DNA from 3 places in the Ruminococcus sp. D54t1_190329_F1 genome. Region 1 is predicted to be linked to each of the others. Evidence: riboswitches for the same ligand, from Rfam matches in the RefSeq annotation. Region 1 holds a riboswitch; each other region holds the start of a gene.
What was found. Region 1 has a riboswitch for cobalamin ahead of I2D69_RS13130 (hypothetical protein). Riboswitches for the same ligand answer to the same signal wherever they lie in the genome.
Positions count from the first base shown of each region.

Region 2: another riboswitch for cobalamin. It lies ahead of I2D69_RS08550 (ABC transporter substrate-binding protein); the one in region 1 lies ahead of I2D69_RS13130 (hypothetical protein).
Region 3: another riboswitch for cobalamin. It lies ahead of I2D69_RS17755 (sirohydrochlorin cobaltochelatase); the one in region 1 lies ahead of I2D69_RS13130 (hypothetical protein).

Region 1 covers NZ_JADNDC010000027.1:27,245-31,851, reverse strand. Annotated here, with positions in the region: gene hisB (imidazoleglycerol-phosphate dehydratase HisB) at 1-314, shown strand, start outside; partial or broken gene hisI (phosphoribosyl-AMP cyclohydrolase) at 461-781, shown strand; gene I2D69_RS13135 (VanW family protein) at 901-2,331, shown strand; cobalamin riboswitch at 2,435-2,608, shown strand; gene I2D69_RS13130 (hypothetical protein) at 2,806-4,607, shown strand, end outside.
Region 2 covers NZ_JADNDC010000015.1:24,834-29,440, forward strand. Annotated here, with positions in the region: gene I2D69_RS08535 (TIGR04100 family radical SAM protein) at 1-225, shown strand, start outside; gene I2D69_RS08540 (inositol monophosphatase family protein) at 417-1,193, opposite strand; gene I2D69_RS08545 (sirohydrochlorin cobaltochelatase) at 1,334-2,122, shown strand; cobalamin riboswitch at 2,193-2,381, shown strand; gene I2D69_RS08550 (ABC transporter substrate-binding protein) at 2,483-3,574, shown strand; gene I2D69_RS08555 (iron ABC transporter permease) at 3,610-4,607, shown strand, end outside.
Region 3 covers NZ_JADNDC010000052.1:2,051-6,657, forward strand. Annotated here, with positions in the region: gene I2D69_RS17745 (heavy metal translocating P-type ATPase) at 1-952, opposite strand, end outside; gene I2D69_RS17750 (metal-sensing transcriptional repressor) at 1,052-1,435, opposite strand; partial or broken gene I2D69_RS21275 (DUF6783 domain-containing protein) at 1,597-1,761, opposite strand; cobalamin riboswitch at 1,872-2,048, shown strand; gene I2D69_RS17755 (sirohydrochlorin cobaltochelatase) at 2,252-3,556, shown strand; gene I2D69_RS17760 (hypothetical protein) at 3,692-4,300, shown strand; gene I2D69_RS17765 (sodium:alanine symporter family protein) at 4,363-4,607, opposite strand, start outside.

The DNA of each region.
Region 1 (4,607 bases):
ACGGAAGCTGCATCCTTCCAATGGATGAGTGTCTTGTGCTTTGCGCCATTGATCTCGGGGGACGCCCGTATCTTTCCTTCGAAGATACGTTTACCAGTGAAAAAATTGGAGATATGTCCACAGAAATGGTGAAGGAATTCTTTTACGCCATTTCTTATACGGCAGCCATGAATCTTCACATTAAGGTTCTAACACCGGGAAATAATCACCATATGGCAGAAGCCATGTTCAAAAGCTTTGCAAAGGCGCTGGATATGGCGGTAGCTTATGATCCTCGTATTACAGATGTGCTTTCTACGAAGGGAAGTCTCTAAAGGCAGAACAAACAGAATTACAATTAAGACGATATGATATATGCCACTTGTTTTCATTCTTTTCGAATTGAGCATGAAAGCAGGTGGCATAATTGCAGAAGAATTTTTCATAAAGGAGTATTAAAAATATGGAACAGAACCAATTAAAGTCCAAAATGTCCTGGTCAGATTTCAAATTAAACAGTGACGGCATGGTTCCGGTTATTGTGCAGGATTACAAAACAGACGAAGTTCTTATGCTTGCGTACATGAACGAGGAAGCATACCTTACCACTCTGAAGCTGGGAAAAATGACTTACTGGAGCCGCAGCCGCAACGAGCTCTGGACCAAAGGACTAACCTCCGGTCATGTTCAGTATGTGAAATCATTGACTATTGACTGTGATAATGATACAATTCTGGCAAAAGTAGAGCAGGTAGGGGCTGCATGCCATACCGGAAACCGGACATGCTTTTTTACCCCATTGTTCTAAAGCCTGTTTGAAAAATCATTCCTGCAATCTGCACGCCCCACTTTGCGATATATTTTGCAGAAAGCCTTTTTCAAACACGCTCTAAAAAAGACTGCAAAAGGTAAAATTATTACATGAAAAAACAAGTGAAAAACGGTGTGATCAAAGTTCTGATCCTGGTTCTGATTCTGGCAGGTGCGTATGGGCTGTGGTGTCATTTTCTTACAGATAATGTAATCTGGAAGAAGCTTAAAATAAACGGCATAGCCATTCAGGGAATGACCAAAGAGGAAGCCATTGACGCAATTTCAAAAGATTTTCAGGAAAAATATGAGAACACACAGATGACCATTACCCTGAATGGAAAGAACTTTAAGGTATCCATCTATCCTGTTCTCGGTCTTGATGTAAAATCAATTGTAGAAAGTGCCTATGCTCTTGGACATGGTGCCTGGTTTACTCATGGAACTGACCGCATCGAACTGATGAACAGCAAGACAAAGGAAGAAGTCACCCTTATGCCGGAAGCCCGAAACAAAAACGAACTGGACAAGCTTCTGGAGGATGCTGGAATTTCAAAGGGATCCACCACTATACAGACTTCCTGTGAACTTACAGATACAGAGTTGGTTATCACTAAGGGAAAAACCGGAATCGGTCCGGATATGGATGCACTGAAAGAAGCGATTCTAAAAGCAATTTCCATAGAAGATTATGAAGCTGTTATCGAATGTCCTACTATGAAGACACCGCCAGAGGAACTGGATCTGGAATCCTATTATGAAAAAGTACATACAGATGCCACAGATGCTTCTCTGGGGGAAAATAATGAAATTATTCCGGCAGTTACCGGAATTTCATTTGATGTGAAGTCAGCTGCAAAGAAGCTGGAAAAAGCAAAAGAAGGGGCAAAGATTACCATCCCCCTTGAAATAACCCTGCCCGAAGTTTCTACAGAAGAGATAGAAGCCCTTCCTTATCTGAATCTTCTTGGTACTTATACTACATATGGCGGCGGTACCGAAAACCGTGTTGCCAATTTGAAGCTTGCCGTGGAAGCCTGTGATGGAGTGGAACTTCAGCCAGGACAGATTTTTTCCTACAACGATACTTTAGGTCCACGTACGGAGGAACGAGGGTACAGGGAAGCAACTGTAATTGTAGGAGGCGAACATGCCCAGGATATCGGAGGCGGAATCTGCCAGATTTCCACTACGTTGTTTATGGCATGCCTGCAGTCTGATCTGACCATTGTTGAGCGTCATAATCACGCTGCCCGAATTGATTATGTTGAGGATGGTCTGGACGCAGCAGTGGTGTGGGGAGGTCAGGATTTCCGTTTTCAGAATAATACTGCTTATCCAATTAAAATTAAAGCCTCTTACGATGAAAAAGAGGAAGCCGTAACGGTATCCATTTACGGAACCCAAACTGACAATAATACGGTAGAGATTACTACAGAGCATTCCGATCCAAACACCTGTAAAACCTACCGCAGTGTCTACGATGAGAATGGAACACTTCTCCGCACAGATGAAGTCGGGTACAGTAAATACAAGCAATAACCCTATAAATCTATTGATTTCGACATAACGGTCTGCTATAATGAGGTGAATTGAATAAATCCGTTTTCAGTGCCAGACATATCTGTCTGCTACAGCGTGCAGATTGTGGGAATATTTTTTCAACACGCTCTAAGAGGGAATCAGGTGAAAGTCCTGAACGATCCGGTCACTGTAACCAGGGAGTAGAATCCAGTGAAACCATTGGTATATTGCTGAGAAGGATGGATTCTGTGTTGATCTGTAAGTCAGGAAACCTGCTGAATTCGTTTAATGAAAGCTTCCGAAGAAAGTACTTCATTCTCATTAATATATTTGATAATACAATATATTGAATTTTTAGTGCCTGTTTTCTCAGAGGAAGCAGGCATTTTTTTGAAATAATCCTGTCAGGATTGCCCATTGTACAAACAGGCTCCAGAAGCAATTGGGATTTATTCAAATTATAAAATAATAGGAAGAATCGAGGAAAAAGAAATGAAAAGAAATTCAAAACGCTTTCTTGCACTGTTCCTTTCCGTCGCGATGACGGTCACTCCTGCTGTACTTACACAGGCAGAAAATGAGGATGCAAACGTACAGGTTTCTGTTACACCAACTCCAGAAACAGAGGCGGAGAAGACCGCTGTTGCTGCTGAGACTCCTGTGCAGGAGAGCGCAACAGCTGAGGAAGAAAACACTGACACTACAATAACTCCGGCAGCAGTGGATGCCTCTGCTGTGAAAGAGACACCTGCTGCTACAGAAACACTTGCCTCTGAGACCACTCCTGAGGTTACTGCATCACCTGCTGAAGAAAGCAAAAATGAGGAAGCAGAAGCTCCACAGCCTACAGCTGCACCAGAAACAACAGAAGAGGGCAAAACCGAAGAGACAGATAAACCAGAAACAAAGCCAGAGGATCTGAACCCAGATGGTTCCAACATGACCATTGACAAGGAAGATAACAGTGCATATAAAATGCTTAAAATCAAAAGCTCTTCTGCTGAATTAAATGGTGATAAAATTAAGATAACCCTCAATACTGACGGAAAGAACTATGAGAAGCTTTATCTTGGTTCTAAAGAAGATCCTGACGAAGCAAAAAATGCAGCAGCAATCGTTGGTACAGAAAATGAAGATGGTTATACTTTCATTTTTGAGGTTCCTGCCAGTGAACAGGTCCAGACTTTCAGCATCGTACCATTTTCTGTAAAAAATCAGAAATGGTACACAAATATGGCTTTGAAACTGAACGTTCCAGGAATGAAAGCCCCGGAACCAACAGCTACTCCAGAGCCAACTGCAGCCCCTGAGCCAACTGCCACTCCACTGCCAACTGCAGCTCCAACCCAGGCACCAGCCCAGAATGAGATTACAGATGCCGGAATCAAGCTTGTAAAAGAAAACGGTGATGAATTTGCAATGTTCGTAATCACCGGTTCCACTGTAAAGGTTTCGGAGGATAAATATATTGTCACACTTTCTACCGCAAAACAGAATTATGACATGATCTATCTTGGCAGTGCCAGTGACTCTGATAAAGAAGCAAATTCCATCAAAGGAGTAGAGAACAGTGCAGGAGGCTATACCTACACCTTTGAAGTTACTGCAAGCAAGGAAGCTCAGACAATAGCAGTCGTTCCTCATTCCAAGAAGAGCCAGAACTGGTACGCAAAGGGTATATTGACGATTACCGTACCGGCGGTTCCAGGATATGGAGAGGCTGCTCCAACACCGGAACCAACTGTTTCCCCAGAGCCTACCGAAGCACCGGTTGAGACTCCTGCACCAACTGAAACTCCAGTGCCAAGCACAACTCCGGAAGCAGCCACCACCCCAGAGCCAACAGCAACCCCTGCTCCAGGCAGCTGTGCAAGCGGAATTTATAATATTACAGTAAACTCCAGTTCATCTATGTTCCGTGTAATTGACTGTGTCCTTACTTCCAAAAACGGAAAAATGACAGCTGTTCTTACTTTAAGCGGAACTGGTTACGACTATCTATGTCTGGGAACAAAAGAAGAAGCTGCCGCAGCAGATTCCTCCACCTGGGTTCCATATGTGGCAGACGCAAATGGCAAATATACATATGAGATTCCTGTTGAAGCCCTGGACAATGGAATTGCAGTTGCTGCTTTTTCCCACAAAAACCAGATCTGGTATGACAGGATCCTGACTTTCCAGTCCAGCACTTTAAATAAGATAGGTGACGTACAGGATGATCCGCAGCCAGATACTGCTCCTGACACAACAATCACAGCAACTCCTGCACCCACTGCAAAACCAAATAAAAAACC
Region 2 (4,607 bases), on a different contig from region 1:
CTGAATATGCCAGACGCAAAGTCCTACAATGAAGTAGTACGTCCGGCCTATGGGGAAAAAGCATTTGATGCCATGTTGAAATTTGCAGAAGATTGCAAACAGTATACAGAAAATGTAAAATTTACCGTTGTAGACTGCATTGGCGAGGAAAATGTTGAGAAAAGCCGTAAAGTGGCAGAGAAGCTTGGTATTCCCTTGAGAGTGCGTGAATATACAGCAGAATAAAAGCGGAAGAATATAAGCAGATATGTTTAAATAAAAAAGACACCTTAACAGATTATTTATAAAACCTAACAATTTTTATTAGATTTTATATGTATAAAAATCTGAAGTGGTGTCTTTCATTTTGCGGACAACGAGCTAAAGTCCGTGTTTATATGAAAACTTAGAACTTTTGAGAACTGGTTGCAGCCTTGTTACGCATTTATAAGCTTCAGCAAAATCTCCCGGAACTGTGGCACACAAGCCAGTATATCTGAGTTCGCCAGATAAGGCAGCTCCTTATTTCCCCAGTCTGTGATGGTGCCGCCTGCTTCCCTTAAAATAATGGATGCCCCACTGTAGTCCCAAGGCTTCAGATTCTGCTCAAGATAAGCATGCTGTCTTCCGCATGCCACATAGCAGATATCAAGAGCAGCAGAACCGGTACGTCTGAAGTCAGCACAGTTCATAAAGATATTATAAAATATCGGGAACAATTCCTTTGCCCTGTTTTTCTCATAAGGAGAAGAACCGAAGGATACAACCGCGTCCTTGAATTCCGGCTGGTCAGAAACCTGGATAGGAGCTCCGTTCAGGTAAGCGCCTTCTCCCTTTGCTCCGTAGAACAGCTCTTCTGTAAATGGATTATAAACTACACCGAAAGTAATCTCCCCATTTTCATAAAGCCCAAGAGAAACTGCACTTAAGTGATAATCCCGGATCAGATTGGTGGTTCCGTCAATGGGATCCAGAATCCAGTATGATTTATCCGGATCCAGCCCAAGGTTCTCTTTCTCTTCGGCAATCAGTGCGATATCCGGAAATTCATTTCCAAGCGCCTCTTTCAGATACTTCTGCACAGCTACATCTACGTTTGTGACGTAATCTGCAGCTCCTTTTTCTGTAACCTTTTCATGTGTCATTTCCTGAAAGATCAGTGGCTTTGTCTGTCTTACAAGTTCTATGATCTTAGACTGATTTTCTTTATTCATATAAAAGTAACACCTCCAAGGTAAAATTTACCATAAATAAAAAGGAAGGACAAGACGCTAAAGCTATTAAAAATTGAGTTGAAAAAATTTATTTTTACCTTATAATTACAGTGTAAAAATAAAACTATGGAGGTAAGAGAATGGGTAATCTCACCAAGAAAGCAATTCTTGTGGTAAGCTTTGGAACCAGCCATGAGGATACCAGAAAAGTGACTATTGACGCAATTGAAGAGACAATTGGAGCCGCTTTTCCCCAGTACAGGATTTATCGTGCCTGGACAAGCAAGATGATCCTGGCGAAGATTGAAAAACGGGATCACATTCATTATGATAACGTGAAAGAAGCTATGGAGCGCATGGCACAGGACGGAATCGAAGAGGTGATCGTTCAGCCAACTCACGTAATGAATGGAGTGGAGAACGATCTTATGAAAGCAGACGTTCTTGCAGCTGCTAATCACTTCCAGTCTGTGAAATTCGGCAATCCGCTGCTTACCACAGAAGAAGACAATGCATATGTGGTAAAAACAATTACAGATGTATTTCCTGTAATTCAGGATAAGAAGACTGCACTTGTGCTTATGGGTCATGGAACAGAGCATTATGCAAATACGGTTTATGCCGCTCTTGATTACAGATTCAAAGATATGGGATATGAAAATGTGATCGTGGCAACCGTAGAGGGTTATCCGGAAATTGACCAGGCTTTGAACCAGCTGGAGAAAAGCGATGCCAAGAAAGTTGTGATCGCACCATTTATGATCGTGGCAGGTGACCATGCCAAGAATGATATGGCAGGGGAGGAAGCGGATTCCTGGAAAAATGTGATCGGAGCGAAAGGCTATAAAGTAGAAACTGTTTTGAAGGGTCTTGGCGAATACGAAAGCATTCGGAGGCTGTTTGTAGAGCATATAAAAACTGCCAGATAATTGACCAAAAAATTTGCAAATTGGTAATAATATTGTTGTTTTTAAAGAAGAGATATGCTAGACTGTTGAAGTAATTGAATACCAGTTAAGTGAACGGCGATTTCGCTGTGAGAGGGAATCAGGTGCAACGCCTGAACGGTTGCGGCCACTGTATACAGGAAGGCTGGCTTATGAAAACCATTGCGTATATGCGTGAGAAGGGAAGCCATGCTGTTACTACCTGCGAGTCAGGAAACCTGCTTGACGAAGGTAAGAAGAGGAGCTTCCGTAAAAAGTGCCTTTTAAGTCACGGGTAGTAGTGACGCTTTTTGAAGCCCCATCTTTTCGGTTACGAAAACAAACGAAAAGAGAGGAAAAGAAATGAAAAACAAAGTTTTAACTACAAGAATCATGGCTATGATGATGGCTGCTGCTATGACCATGTCCGCAGCGCCTGCAGTATATGCAGCAGAGCGTGCAGACTCTGAGACCATCAAAGAGGATAACCAGCCGGCCGAAGAGACTGCAGATGCTTCCGAGGAAGAGGATGCTTCTGAGGGTGAGACCAGAACCGAGTATCCTTTAACCATCACCACCTATGATTACGATGGAAACGAGATCGAAACCATCTATGAAAAAGCACCGGAAAAGGTTATCGCAGTATATCAGGGCAGCATTGAGACAATGCTGGCACTTGGACTTGAGGACCGCCTTGTTGCAACTGCAGGTCTTGACAACGAAGTTCCGGATGATCTGAAAGAAGCATTTTCTAAAACAAATTATCTTGATGAATTTACCCCATCCCTTGAAACTGTCACTATGCTGGAGCCAGATATGATCCTTTCCTGGAGTTCCCTGTTTTCTGATAAGAACCTTGGAAATGTAACCAACTGGATCGATAAAGGCTGCAACACTTATTATAACTCTAATACCCGTCCAGGCGGTGAGAGAACACTGGAAAATGAATATACAGATATTCTGAACCTTGGTAAGATTTTTGACGTACAGGATAAGGCAGAAGCAATTGTTGACGATATCAAAGCTGTAATTGACAACACACTTGAGGCAACAAAAGATGTAGAAGAGAAACCTACAGTAATGGTTCTTGAGCCACTTGGTGAGGACATTACAAACTATGGCGCAAGCAGTCTCGGAGGAGATATGGTAACCAAGTTAGGTGCAACTCTTGCAAATCCAGATGCTTCTACCGTTGGAAAAGAGGACATTATTGCAGCAAACCCGGATGTGATCTTTGTGGTATACATGCCATATGCAGGTGACGATCCACAGAGTGTTCTGGAAAGCCAGATGGCCGTGATCCAGGATGATGAAGCCCTCCAGAGCCTTGACGCAGTAAAGAATGGCCGTGTATATCCAATTATGCTCAGCGAAATGTACGCAAGTGCAACCCGTACCCAGGACGGAGTGGAAACATTTGCTAAGGGATTATATCCAGATGTTGCAATTGATTAATTGGATTGTGGAATGGATATATTGAGGAAAAAACAGTGAAAAAAGAGAAAATTTTTCGTTCATCTATCTATGCAACAGCTCTTGTGGGACTTGCCGCATTTCTGGTTTTTTCCATTCTGGCAGCTGTTACATTTGGAAATGCAGATCTGTCATTGAAAGATGTATACAGCGTGATTCTGTACAAAATATTCCACATAAAAAGTATGGCCTCCTACTCTGAGGGGGCCATTCATGATGTTGTATGGCTGATCCGGCTTCCAAGGGTTCTTCTGGCACTGGCGGTAGGTATGGCTCTTTCTGTGTGTGGCGTGGTCATGCAGGCAATTGTGCAGAATCCTTTGGCAGATCCTTATGTACTTGGAATTTCTTCTGGTGCTTCTTTCGGGGCAACTCTGGCGATCATGCTTGGAATCGGCAGCTTCCTTGGAGGAAACTCCGTAGGGCTTTGCGCATTTATAGGAGCCATGCTCACATCCTTTGCGGTTATTGCAATTGCCAATATGGGAGGCAAAGCAACATCGGCGAAGCTGATTCTTGCAGGAATGGCAATCAGCGCAGTCTGTTCTGCTTTTTCCAATTTTGTGATCTACATAACAAATGACAAAAATGGTGCCACAGAGGTTATGAAATGGACCATGGGAAGTCTTGCCGGGGCCAACTGGTCAAGGGTAAGTGTGATGCTTCCTGTGACGCTGGTGTGTGTAGTGCTTTTCTGGACGCAGTACAGGAATTTGAATCTGATGCTGTTGGGCGATGAAGTATCTATTACCCTGGGAACAGATCTGCACAGATTTCGGACTGCATATCTGATTCTTTCTTCTGTGATGGTAGGATTTGCCGTGTATTGTGCCGGAGTGATCGGTTTTGTAGGTCTGGTGATTCCTCATGTGGTAAGAATCTTGTTTGGAACAGATCACTGCCGCCTGATCCCCCTTAGTGCTCTGCTTGGAAGTTCCTTTCTGATATGGTGTGATGTGGCGTGCCGTGTGATCCTGAAAAACTCAGAAATGCCTATCGGTGTTCTGGTTTCCAT
Region 3 (4,607 bases), on a different contig from region 1:
TGATAAAGCCAGACTGGTTGACTGTGGCTGCGGAGACAAGATCTCCGGCAGCTTTGTCGACAGGGATACTCTCACCTGTAAGGGCAGATTCGTTGACTGCACTGGAGCCTTCGATAATCACACCATCCACCGGGATGTTCTCACCAGGACGGACAACAAAGGTGTCACCTTTTACAACCTGGTCAATGGGAACGGTGGCTTCCTGGCCGTTTCGGATGACAACGGCAGTCTTGGGAGCAAGCTTCATAAGACCTTTTAAGGCATCCGTGGTCTTGCCCTTGGAACGGGCTTCCAGCATTTTTCCAACGGTGATCAGGGTCAGGATCATAGCGGCAGATTCGAAATAGAATTCCATCATGTAGTGCGTGACAAGTTCGGAATTGCCGTCAACCTGGGCTCTGGTCATGGCGAACAGGGCATAGACACTCCATACAAAGGAGGCCATGGAGCCGAGAGCTACCAGGGTATCCATGTTCGGAGAGCGGTGCCACAGACTCCTGAAGCCGCTGATGAAAAATTTCTGATTGATGACCATGACGATTCCTGCAAGAAGCAGCTGTACAAGTCCCATGGCGATATGGTTGCCATCAAACCAGGCTGGCAGCGGCCATCCCCACATCATGTGTCCCATGGAAAAGTACATCAGCACCAGAAGAAAACCTACTGAGGCAATAAGTCGTTTCCTGAGGAGTGGCGTTTCGTGATCTTCCAGGGCTTTCTCAGCATCAGAAACGGGTTCCTTCTGGCCGGAAGCACCCTTCAGGCTGCAGCCGTATCCGGCTTCTTCTACAGCTGAGACAATGGCAGAGGCTGAGGCAGTTCCTTCCACTCCCATGGAATTGGTAAGCAGGCTTACGGAGCAGGAAGTAACTCCCGGAACCTTGTTTACCGCTTTTTCCACACGGGCGCTGCAGGCTGCACAGCTCATGCCGGTGACGTTGTATTGTTCCATAATAAATTCCTCCTTCGAATACAGTGTTTCGATACCAACGGACTGCTCTGCGCATTCGTACCTCCGCAGGCAGGTACACATTCGGAATACGCTGGTATCTCACTTCATTAGCTTCTGCAAAGTTGCAACCAGCTCATCAATGGTTTCGTCTTTACCATCACGGATATCTCTTGCCACACAGGTTCGGATATGATTGGCGAGAAGTTCCTTATTAAATGCATTCACAGCGGCATTTACAGCTGCTGACTGAATAAGAATATCGTTGCAGTAAGCGTCATTCTCCAGCATTCCTATAATCCCCCTTATCTGGCCTTCAATACGTTTCAGACGGTTTACCAGCTTCCTGCGCTCTGCTTCGGAACGATCGGTGTGCTTGGTACAACAGCAGGAACAGACCTTCTTGGTAGGTTCCTGGCTGGAAAGAGTTGCAGGATCGGCTGCGGTGTGGCTGCAGCAGGATTCGGATTTATAATCAGCTGTCATAGGCGGACTCCTTTCCTTATATACCCCGCCAGGGTATGTATTTGATGAAACCAATATATACCCTGGCGGGGTATTTGTCAATAAGTAATTCACAGAAAACCTGAGAATTGCGGCGCGAAACCATGCGAAAGCATGATTTCTGTGCATCGCGAAGCGTGTTGCTATGAACGGAGTGAATAGTAATCTGTTTGAAAAATTATTCCCGCAATCTGCACGCCCCACTTTGCGGTATATTTCTTCCGAATTTGTTTGCGTAGCCAGCTACGGCGTCTTCATGCTACGGTGCCCTCATCCGGACGAAATCTCCCACAAATTGTGCCGCACATCTTGCGGAACGCATTTTCTAAATACACTATAGTTCATAGAAAATACATAAAAAGTTCATAAAAAATATATAATAATATGGTACATATTAAATATCCGAGTCGAATATGTATAATGGTTATAGCGCAAAGGTTGCATCATAAACATGATGCGCAAAAGAGAATCCGGTGAGAGTCCGGAACGATGCCGTCACTGTGTAAGGGAGCTGCTTCAGAGCCCACTGGGAAACCGGGAAGGGGGAGCAGTGTTGACCGAAGTCAGGAGAACTGCCTTTGCGTGGAATCTTAGGTCTGCGGTACACAGAACTTGTATTCTCATAACGATACATGAATATTTCCTGAATGTTTTTTGGAAGAAAAGTGTGTATATGAGAATGTGTGCAGTCGCAGAAAATGCGGCTGTTTTTATGCAATGGGAGATTGGTGATAGATTTCCCATAGGATTCTTTATACGTGATTCTATCCGGAAATACAAAAAAAAGAGGAAAAAGAAATGAAAAGAAAATCTTTATTAGCAATCCTTCTTGCAGCTTCTATGGCAGCAAGCATGACAGCAGCAACAGCAACTGTTGCATTTGCAGAGACAGAGGAAGCAGCAGAGGAGACAACAGACGATGCTGAGACAGCTGATGATGCTGAGGCAGCTGACGATGCTGAAGCAGCTGATGATGCTGAGACAACAGACGATGCAGAAGCAGCTGATGACACTGCAGATGCAGATAAGGAAGCGGCTGATAAAGTAGCAGCACTTATCGATGCTATTTATGTTCAGGAGAGAACAGATGATACAGATGAGCAGTGCAAGGAAGCTAAAGAAGCATGGGATGCCCTTACAGATGCTCAGAAAGAGCTTGTAGAGGGAGAAGAGGCCAGCCCAGAGTATTTCGGACGTGATACAGGTGATGCTTCCAAGGATGATCCTCGTAATCAGGACGAGATCGGTGAGAATGAGCTTCTTGTAGTAAGCTTTGGTACATCCTTTAACGACAGCCGTGCAGAGGATATTAAGGGAATCGAGGATGCTCTTGCAGAAGCATTCCCGGATTGGTCTGTAAGAAGAGCATTTACCGCTCAGATCATTATCAACCATGTACAGGCAAGAGATGATGAGAAGATTGATAACATGCAGCAGGCACTTGACCGTGCAGTAGCAAACGGTGTTAAGAATCTTGTAGTTCAGCCTACACATCTTATGCATGGTGCTGAGTACGATGAGATGGTAGAAGCTATTGATGCTTACAAAGATAAATTTGAATCTGTAGCAATCGCTGAACCAATGCTTGGTGAGGTTGGCGATGACGCTACCGTTATCAACGATGACAAAGCTGCTGTTGCTCAGGCAATCACAGATGAAGCTGTAAAAGAAGCTGGATATGACAGCATGGAAGCAGCTGCAGAAGATGGAACCGCATTTGTATTCATGGGACATGGTACTTCCCATACAGCAAACGTTACATATGACCAGATGCAGACCCAGATGGAGAAACTTGGATTCACAAACGCATTCATCGGTACTGTAGAAGGTGAGCCAGAGGATACAGCTTGTGATGAAGTTATCAATAAAGTAAAAGATGCCGGATTCAAGAAAGTAATTCTTCGTCCGCTTATGGTTGTTGCTGGTGACCATGCAAACAATGATATGGCTGGTGATGATGACGATTCCTGGAAGAGCATGTTCGAGGCCTCTGGAGATTTCGATGAGATTGACTGCCAGATCGAAGGTCTTGGAAGAATTGACGCTGTTGAGCAGCTTTATGTAGCTCATACTCAGGCAGCTATTGATTCCATCGCGAAATAATTATTCTGGTATAAATTGTTATTGCAACAGAACAAAAGCAGCTGCTCCTACACTGTGGGGCAGCTGTTTGAGTAATAAAACAAATACGGTACACACAAGTGCACCGTAAATAAAGAAAAAGCAAGGAGAGTTATTATGAAACGTTCATTAGTCATTTTATTAACAGCTGTAAGTATTTCCGCTATGACAGCAGGAACTGCATTCCCGGCATTTGCAGAAGCCACAGAGGCTGAGGCAGAGGAAACCACAGATGGTGCAGAGAATGCCGCAGACAGCGAACTTGAAGACGGTGTTTATGGTGTAGAGTTTGACACAGACAGCAGTATGTTCCATGTAAATGAGGCTTGCAACGGAAGAGCTACCCTCACTGTAAAGGATGGTAAAATGACCGTTCATATTACTCTCGTTTCCAAGAATATTGAGAATGTTTTCCTTGGAACAGCAGAGGATGCACAGAAAGACGGTGCCGAACTGATTCAGCCTACTATTGATAAGGTAACTTACAGCGATGGCATGACAGAGGAGGTTTATGGATTCAATGTTCCGGTAGAGAAGCTGGATGAGGAATTTGACCTGGCAATCATTGGTAAAAAGGGAAAATGGTATGACCATAAGGTAAGCGTTACGGATGTGCAGGAGCTGACTGAGGAAGAAAAAAATGCAGTTGAGATCGGTGAGGAAGAGAAAAGCGAAGATGCTGATACAACTACAGATGCAGCTGCCGAGGAAGAGAATAAGGATTGATCAATAATCTGAAAGGGACATCACATGAGCGAAAACGGTTCATGCGATGTCCCTTTTTATATTTATTTTGTTTTGCCCTCACCGGCAAAATATTCTTTTGTCAGCTTCACAACTGTACCGGAAAGCAGGAACAAAGCAATCAGGTTGGGAATTGCCATAAGACCGTTAAATGTCTCGGCAATGCTCCACATCAGTCCAAGGTTGGCAGTTGCGCCAAGGATGGCAACCAGGGAATAAATAACCATAAAAGGTTTGATCACTTTTTCAGAGAACAGGAACTCGATGCAGCGGGCACCGTAAAGTCCCC